DNA from 2 places in the Bacillus sp. Marseille-P3661 genome. Region 2 is predicted to be linked to the other one. Evidence: riboswitches for the same ligand, from Rfam matches in the RefSeq annotation. Region 2 holds a riboswitch; the other holds the start of a gene.

Region 1 (4,763 bases), 410 kb from region 2:
CATAAAGCTTCCTCATTGAAAGATATCGAAAATATTGTTAGTTCTTCAATGAAAAACAGGAAAACAAATATAATGATTAAGTATAAAGGTTCAACTAACAACCTTTTAAATAAAATAAGCAGTTACATAGACCATACTGTAAAAAATGATGAATACTTAAATTACTCATTTCGGGGTTTTAATATGTCATATAAAGCATATGGCTCCAATATAACGATCACTATTGTTTTAAGATATTATGAAACATTGGCTCAAATGATATATGTAGATCAGTATGTTACTACGATAATGAAGGAAATCACGAAACCCACTATGAACGATCATGAAAAGGTAAAAGCCGTTCACGATTTTGTAGTTAAGAATTTATCATATGATACATCATTGATAAACAATTCTCCATATCCAGCTATTATTGAAGGAACAACGGCCTGTAATGGATATGCAATGCTCATCTATAAGATGCTTCAACATGCAGGTATTGATGTACGTCTTATTAGTGGAGTCGCAAGCAGCCGGTCTTTTGCTGTTCAAAATCACGCTTGGAATATGGTTAAATTAGAAGGAAGATGGTACCACTTGGATGCCACGTGGAATGACCCTGTTCCAGATGAAAAGGGCAGAGTTTTATATCATTATTATTTATTATCAGATCAAGAAATATCTAAAGATCATAGTTGGACAACTGGCGGAATAAATGGCGAAGAAATGCCATACCCGATTGCAAAGACAACTTACTTTGAAGAATTACAAACAAAAATTAATACTACAAATGAAGCGGATCGATTTACAGCATTGCTAAATGAACTAGAATTACAATATCTATTACCCGAATTTACTGCGACTACTATACAGGAGCTAATAAATTTAATAGAAAAAGGCTTTAATAATTATAACGAAGAGTTTAGTATTCGCTACGTTGATCTGAAAGGAATCCATATGTCTGATCTGCGTAAAATGATTTATGAAAGTGCAATTAAATTGGGTGTGAATGCATGGAGTTATGGATTTGTTTCGTATACCAAAGGATTAACAGACAATGATAAGCTCATAACAATTTCTAATATAGTATACCAGCAAGTTCCCGAACAGAAACAGGATGATAAAACAAGTATTAATTATCCAACTCCTGGCTACGAATCGATTGGTACTTTTGCAAATGTTGCAAAAGATAAACAATGGACGATTCAATTTGACTCACCTATTGATTTTTCATCCGTTACAACCGAAAATATAATGATTTATAGCTCAGATGGCAATAAATTGTCAACCATTGACTACTCCTTAAAAGACTCTAACTCTTTATCGATTAGTAACAAGGAGGACTATAAAACAGGAGAAACATATTACTTATATGTGAAGAATACTATTAAAGGGACAAATGGTAAGAAAATTAAAGATTCCGTTTCAATAAAATTTACAATACAGAAAAATATTTAATGCTTACAATTGTTAGGTTGTTTGTTTATTGATAAATTTGAACAGTATTGAATTATAACAGGATAAGCGCCTGCCTATGGATGGAGGCGCTTTGAAGTTACTTATTCTTTCCATCAAAGAAACGTCCAAATTGTTCCATTTCTTTATTGGGTTGTCCAGAAAGATGGAAAGGGTTAGCATTCATATGTTGTTGAGGATCTGCATCTATTCTTATCCCTATTTTGTTGGCGCTAGATAACGGATCTGATATAGGTCCCTCATGGGAACCGTCAAAGTGTGGGTGTTTTTTTGAGATGTCTAATCTTCTTACCATATCTGGTCTCCTTAAATTAAAAAATTTAATTATAGCATTTGTTTATGCAAGGTAAATATGTATCATATGAAAATTTTTTTGTTGCAACAAACGCCTATATATGGTAAATATTAGATAGACGGAAATGAAATGAATATATATTATCGTTACTACTAGGGGTGCTGTAAAGGCTGAGAGGGACAATTGAGTTTGTCTTAACCCTTAAACCTGATCTAGGTAATACTAGCGAAGGGAAGTGGTGTGTGTGCGGAAAAATTCAGTGTTTCATTGAATTTTCAAATTTATTCCAAGCTTAAAGCTTGTTATGGGTTATGTATACTTTAAACCACTTCTTTTTAAGAGGTGGTTTTTTTGTGTTAGGGGGAATTTAATTAGACCATAAATAGACGTATTCATTGTTTTATATTGTTAAAGTAATACAAAAAAGGATGGATCAGCATGAAGTTTAGTAATCAATTATTTGAGAAGGTAAAACCAATATGGGATCAAAATCATGCCCACCCATTTGTACAAGAAATTGGAAGTGGTACATTAGCAACTGAAAAGTTTCGCTTTTATATGGTGCAAGATTATCTATATTTAATTGATTTTGCCAAGCTCTTCGCTTTAGCAACAGTAAAAACAAATGATGTTGAATTGATGAGAAAGTTTGCACATCTGCTAGAGTCAACTTTGAACGAGGAAATGTCATTGCATAGACAATATGCTTCTCGTTTCGGTATCACATCTGAAGAGTTAGAAAACGCTGCAGCTTCTCCAACGACATTGGCATACAGCCACTATATGCTCCACATCGCACAAAACGGTTCGTTAGCAGAATTAGTTTCAGCATTATTACCATGTATGTGGAGTTATTGGGAAATTGGAAAAGATCTAAGAACCAAAAATCCAGAGTCCCAAAATCATGAATTTTTTGGTGAATGGATAAAAATGTACAGTTCAGATGAATTTGGGTCGTTAGCATTGTGGTTAATCAATTTATTGGATGAATTAGCTGAAGGAAAGTCAGGAAAAGAGATTGCTAGATTAGAAGAAATTTTTCTAACAACCAGTAAATTTGAATATATGTTTTGGGATACAGCCTACAAACAAGAAACGTGGCCTAGTTATGAATGAGATTGCGCTTGAATTTGATAGGGTTAGTTTTCGTTATGATAATGGTAAAAAAAACATTATAAATTCATTAAATCTAAAAGTAGAAAATGGTGAATTTGTTAGTATTATTGGTCCGAGCGGATCGGGAAAAAGTACAATTTTTCGTCTTATAACTGGATTAGAAACACCGACGTCAGGTTCCATCTTGGTAAATGGTATTCCTATGAATGATCGATTAGGATCAGTAGGCTACATGCCTCAACAGGACTTGTTATTACCATGGCGCACAGTTTTAGAGAATGTGGTATTACCTATTGAATTAAAGAAAAATAAGCGAACTTGGTCAAAAGCTGAAATGGTAGCTTTATTAGATGAATTTGGATTAAAGGGTTATGAAAATCAATATCCTGCAAATTTATCTGGTGGGATGCGTCAACGAGTTTCTTTTTTAAGAACAATCATGACCGGATCAAATATTTTGTTGCTAGATGAACCATTCAGCGCCCTTGACGCTATTACGAGGTTAATGATGCAAGAGTGGTTGATTGAAAAGTGGGATAAGTATAAACAGACGATTTTATTTATTACACATGATGTAGACGAAGCACTACTATTATCAGATCGTATTCTTGTTTTAACAGATCATCCTATTTCGTCGCTTAAAGAAGTATATGTACCTTTAGAACGGCCAAGAAGGATAAGGGATTTTGGGGAACAAAAAATAATCGAAATAAAAGAGCAGCTAATAGAGCAGCTAAGATTCGGAGTGAAGTGATTGGTAAATATAAAATATTACTTTTCCTCAACCGTTATATTCATAATCACAATTATTTCTTGGGAAATTGCGGCGAAAATTGTAGATAAGGCATTTATTTTACCATCACCTTCTGCAGTAATTGTAAGACTGTGGGAGTTGAAGTTCACGTTATTTTTAGTGCACCTTCCGAAAACCTTACTTATTATTTTAGTGGGATTGTCTATATCAATTGTATTCGGGATTGTAGTCGGGATTTGTATGAGTTTAAATAAATCAGTTGAAAGAGCATTGTATCCAATCTTAATTGCTTCACAAACAATACCAATTATAGCTTTAGCGCCAATCTTTGTACTTTGGTTTGGATATTCAATCTGGAGTAAGGTTGTTGTAACAGTATTAATAACATTTTTTCCAATTACTGTAAGTGTTTTTGATGGACTTAAGGCATCTAGCAAGGAGTTTGAAGAGTTATTTCTGACAATGGGAGCAACTAAACAAGAGATTTTTCTAAAACTAAATATTCCAAATGCACTTCCTTACTTTTTCTCGGGACTTAAGGTCGCTGTTACATTAAGTGTTATTGGTGCTGCTATTGGCGAATGGTTAGGTGCTCAAGCAGGGCTAGGGTACTTTAGTCGGCGGATGATGACGCAGTTTGATGGACCAGCAGTATTTGCTCCAATTTTATTATTGTCAGCAGTTGGAATTTTACTGTTTTTATTAGTTACATGGATTGAAAAATATATGGTTAAATGGAGGAAAGAAAGATGAAAAATTGTTTAGCATTTTTTGTAAGTTTATTTTTAGCATTAGCTCTGGGAGGATGTAGCGAAAGTAAAACAAATGAAGAAAGTAACACTGCTCCCGCTCCTACCAGTGAAGAAAAAAAGGATTTGAAAGAAGTAAGTTTGTTGTTAGATTGGTATCCTAACGCGGTACATAGCTATATATACACTGCAATCGAAAAAGGTTATTTTGCAGAAGAAGGTGTGAAGGTTTCAATCCAATTTCCAACCAATCCAACAGATCCACTTAATTTAGCTGCTGCAGGAAAAGTTACTTTAGGCTTATATTATCAACCAGATGTCATTATGGCTCGTGTGAATGAAAATGTACCGGTTAAATCTGTTGCTTCAATTGTTAGAACACCGTTAAATCATA
Region 2 (4,763 bases):
AGGGCATAGCCAACTGCAAAAAGCTTTACGAAATAGAAGGCTTGAAGACATGATCACTGTAAATAAAACAAGTCCAGCGGGATGGATGAAGTCAAACTCTCCAGTTTACAATCCATACTCGAAGTGCCATTAATGAGCTGATAGGGAGAAATCCTTCAACAGCACTTGGTTTATCAATGTATGGAACTACTCCATTATTAGCAAAATGCATGTAAAACTGATAAAATTGCCAGCCAACATATAAGAGAAATAGCGCAAATAGCAGTTGGATACTATTCCTAGTCCATTGAACTGGTTTTCTTTTAATTTTTCTATAAATAGATTTACTCATCATGGTTTCCAAGTGCCTCACGATTTCAATTTTCTTTTATTATAGAAAAATTATTGTAGAGGGGGTGTGATACTTATCATATCTTAAATAAACTATATGGAAAAAGAGGCAACAAAAGACCCCTACTCGAAGAAAAGTAGGGGGTGTTTAAGAATTATTAATCAATATTTAATGTAATAATCAGTAATTCATTTTCGAGTACAACATTCTCTTGTTCAGTAGATATATGAACCCCGTTTACAGTAATGTTCATATCATTCTTTGTATGATGAATAATTAATTTCCATTGTTGATAGCTCGGCTTATACATTGCTGAAACATTTTGAATAGTAATATCAATGGCTTCAGCGTGAAACTGACAGTGTATTTTCTGTTCCCAAAACTCTCCATTTTGGTAATCGTAGGATTGACCGTCATCATCGTATATCGTATATGTCGTTTCACCGGATGAAACGGGATAAACATGCAGTTGTAGGTCTGTTTCTTTTGTCTTCGTAGATTGTTTCACTGATCCTTGTAAAATACAAGAACCTCGTTTTATATAAACTGGCAACGTTTCAAGGTCTGCGTGTACTAGTATATGGTTATTTCCAGTTGCAACTTCGTCTGTCCAATAATTAACCCACTTGCCGTCTGGCAGATATACAACTCGATAGTAGGTATCAGGCTGCATTATTGGTGCAACTAACACATTATCGCCAATTAAAAACTGATCTGATAGGTTGATAACATGTTGATCATTTGGATATTCCAATACTAGCGGGCGCATCACTGGTATACCTGTTTTACTTGTTTCAGCAAATAAGGAATACAAATGCGGCAGCCATTTATACCTTAATTGAATATACTTTTTTATAATTTTTTCATATTTCTCACCAAATGCCCATGGTTCCTGTCTCACCGAATCTAGTGCATTATGATTTCGAAAGTAAGGGGTAAAAGCCCCTACCTGTGTCCACCTTGTGAGTAATTCGCCAGTACAGTCATGTGCAAAGCCGCCAACATCTGGGCCACAAAAAGCAACACCTGATAGACCTAAGTTCATACACATCGGAAGTGAAAGCTGTAGGTGTTCCCAGAAACTTCGATTATCTCCTGTCCAGACAGCAGCATATCGCTGTATTCCAGCATAACCTGCTCGAGTAAGTAGAAATGGTCGTTTCCCACTTAATTGAGTCTGTAATCCCTCATAGGTTGCCTTTCCCATTAATAAACCGTAAATATTATGAAACTCGCGATGGGTTTTAGGATCGCCATCATTGTCATGCATAACATCAAAATCCATTGTCTTAGATTCATTGAAGACAGCAGGTTCATTCATATCGTTCCAAATACCTTCAATGCCTTGTTCTGTATAAAATTGATGCTGTTTACCCCACCATTGTTGAGTTTCTGAGTTAGAGAAATCAGGAAAAGCACTTATACCTGGCCAGACCTCCCCAAAATATAGATCGCCCTCGATATACTTGCAAAAGTGATTTTGTAATATTCCTTCTCGATATATTTTATACGCTGGGTCCTTTTTAACTCCAGGATCAACTATAGGAACAACATGGATACCGCTTTCTTTTAAAAAAGCAATAAGCTGTCGTGGATTTGGGAACGCGTTTTTGTCAAAAGTAAAAACGCGATACTCATCCATATAATGAATATCTAGAAAAATAGCATCTAGCGGAATTTCTTTTGTTAAAAAACTTTCAGCTATTGCTTTAACTTCGGACTCAGATTGATAGCTATACTTTGATTGATGATACCCGAGTGCCCATTTTGGTGGCAATGGCATACGGCCAGTTAACGTCGTGTATTGTTCTAGAACATCTTTAGGTGTAGGTCCTGCAAAGAGATAATAATCAAGTTGACCACCTTCCGCCTTGAAGGAATAAAAGTTCGGATCAGATTTTAGGTCAAAGGTTGTTTTAAAGGTGTTGTCAAAGAAGATGCCATGTGCATTTCCGTCACGAATTGTCATGAAGAAGGGGATTGATTGATATAGAGAATCTGTTTCTGGATTATGAGGTGCAAATACATCAGAATTCCACATCGTCATTTTTTCCCCACGCTTATTAAGGAATCCGGTTTTTTCTCCAAAACCGTAGAAGTGATCTTGCTCAAGCATTTCTTTAAAACAAATGACTTCATTTGTACTTGTATGCCCCATACCCTTCACTGTCTCATTCACAAGTGTCGAGCCATCTATATCCATAGCTGTAATGCGAAATGGTGATTTATTAAGCTTTAATACTAATTTATTAGAAGACAGCATTATTTCACATTCTGAATCTTGAACATGGATTGTTACGTCCTCTGGGCCTTTAATTACAGCAGCACTAGTTTTCAATGAAACATTCTCTGTTGGATTCATAACAATGCGTACTATATCTTCACGATAAAAAATAACTTTTACAAAGCCAGCTTCACAATGTATATCAAATGAATTATTATTTTCTTGAAATGAAAGTTGTGAGCCAATATCATAGAGAGACGTAGCCTTTTTATTACCATTCGTACTAGGATGGATCGCAAAACTTGAATCTTCTAACATAAATCATTCCCCCTCAAAAAATATTGCTCATGTTAATTTTTATTGAGTAAGTAAGTTATATGAAATAAATGGAAATATATTTACATTTTACCATTATAAATTAAAAAATGAAAAAAGACCGTTGAAAAAACGGTCTTAAAATTAATAATTAAGTTTCGCATTGGATACAGTAAAGTACTTTGGAGCGGTATTTATTAATATTGAAACAAATATGGCAGATAAAATAAACGATGGCAACATATAAGTTCCGTTATAAAGGAAGGAATATAACGCAGCTGGAGTGCCTTCAGGTGCATATTCTGCAAAGAAAATAATTCCTGCCATAACGTGGGCCAAAAATCTTAACGCACACCCTAACAAGGTACCAGCAATAACATAAGTTACTACTTTACGTTTAGATTGATCTTGAATTCCTTGTTGAATTTGTGTTGCAAAAATCCCTGCTAAACCAAGAACAGCAAATGCAATTCCGTATTCGAGGATACCTTGGATAGGATGGGCGATCCAAGCTTGTCCTGTTATAACTTGCAGACCACCTAGCAATAAACCTGATAACAATCCACCTTTTACTCCCCATCTAAACGCGACTAAAAACACAGGAACCATCGCTATTGAGATTGAGCCGCCTTGAGCCCAAATTTTAAGCTGAAAGATATTAGCTAACAAATCAAATACATAAGCTAATGCTGAAAATAAAGCTACTTCCACTAAAAATAACGTTTTATTTCTTTTCATGAGAACTCTCCTTGTTTGTTGCTCCATAGAGCGATTCATTTTATTGTTAATCTTTCAAACAATCTTTATAAAATAAAAAAGCTGCCTTTGGGCAGCCTGCAAGCATAGATGGTATGAGTGACATCATAAAAAATGTCTATTCATCCCTACGCTGGCATTACCCAGATCAGGTTAATGGGTCGATACTTGTTAGTATCCTCTCAGCCATATCTTAGCTCCCCAATGTGGTTTCTATATAAACTATATCAATGAAGAATGATTTTGTAAATATTGAAACTTTTTGAAGACTTTATTCAAGCATAAATAATTGAGGTGAATTTAGTTGGTTCATGATCGATTCTGTTTCGAGATATTCTTGAGAACGTAATTTGATCAGTTCGATTGATAATTGATGTATTATTGATTCGTAGTTACTTATATCAAGGGTAATGGTTTTATGATAATGGGATTTAATACTATATAAAGTGCATGTCGCTGTATTTCCATTAATCTCAAGACCTTTATAAAAAGGGTATTCACATTCGATAAAAGCTTGTTTAACTGTGTTAATATCCATTGATATCCCCCTTGACTAAAATTACTTATTCCAATGGTAACATAAATAAGTTGTTTTACAACTCTAAGAAAAATGTTCAATTTCCGAAGTTTTTTTACCTATATATGTATATAGAATATAGAACTATATGTAAAAGACCGAATGGAGTCCACATGAATAAAGGAATTTCATTATTATTATTTGCATTTTTTTATAAGAAATTATAAAAAAGTCTCATAGAATATGATAATGAGAGTATAGCTGTTGAAAAACCAATCTAAATGCTGACATAAATACTTTACTTTGAAAAATTCCGTTGGTATTGTTACATTTATTAATAGAGATTTTTTTTTAAAAAAGGAGATTGACATGATTACATTAAAATCACAACGTGAAATAGAATTAATGCATGAAGCAGGGAAATTATTAGCACGTTGTCATCAAGAAATTAGAAACATGATTAAACCAGGAATATCAACCCATGATATTGATTCTTTCGTAGAAATGTTTTTAATAAAACATGGTGCAACGCCTGAACAAAAGGGTTATAAAGGCTATGAATATGCGACTTGTGCGTCCATTAACGACGAGATCTGTCATGGATTTCCTCGAAAGGAACC

What was found. A riboswitch is a leader RNA that binds a small molecule or an ion and turns the genes downstream of it on or off. The one in region 2 is predicted to bind thiamine pyrophosphate.
Region 1: another riboswitch for thiamine pyrophosphate. It lies ahead of tenA (thiaminase II); the one in region 2 lies ahead of thiT (energy-coupled thiamine transporter ThiT).

Annotation. Positions count from the first base shown of each region.
Region 1 is NZ_LT965954.1:398,059-402,821, reverse strand. Features, by position in the region: gene C1724_RS12975 (transglutaminase domain-containing protein) at 1-1,437, shown strand, start outside; gene C1724_RS12970 (hypothetical protein) at 1,535-1,750, opposite strand; TPP riboswitch at 1,895-2,001, shown strand; gene tenA (thiaminase II) at 2,189-2,866, shown strand; gene C1724_RS12960 (ABC transporter ATP-binding protein) at 2,859-3,620, shown strand; gene C1724_RS12955 (ABC transporter permease) at 3,630-4,373, shown strand; gene C1724_RS12950 (ABC transporter substrate-binding protein) at 4,370-4,763, shown strand, end outside.
Region 2 is NZ_LT965954.1:808,964-813,726, reverse strand. Features, by position in the region: gene C1724_RS26140 (4Fe-4S binding protein) at 1-51, opposite strand, end outside; gene C1724_RS26135 (hypothetical protein) at 92-331, opposite strand; gene C1724_RS15075 (glycoside hydrolase family 31 protein) at 489-2,873, opposite strand; gene thiT (energy-coupled thiamine transporter ThiT) at 3,015-3,608, opposite strand; TPP riboswitch at 3,734-3,840, opposite strand; gene C1724_RS15065 (hypothetical protein) at 3,898-4,164, opposite strand; gene map (type I methionyl aminopeptidase) at 4,513-4,763, shown strand, end outside.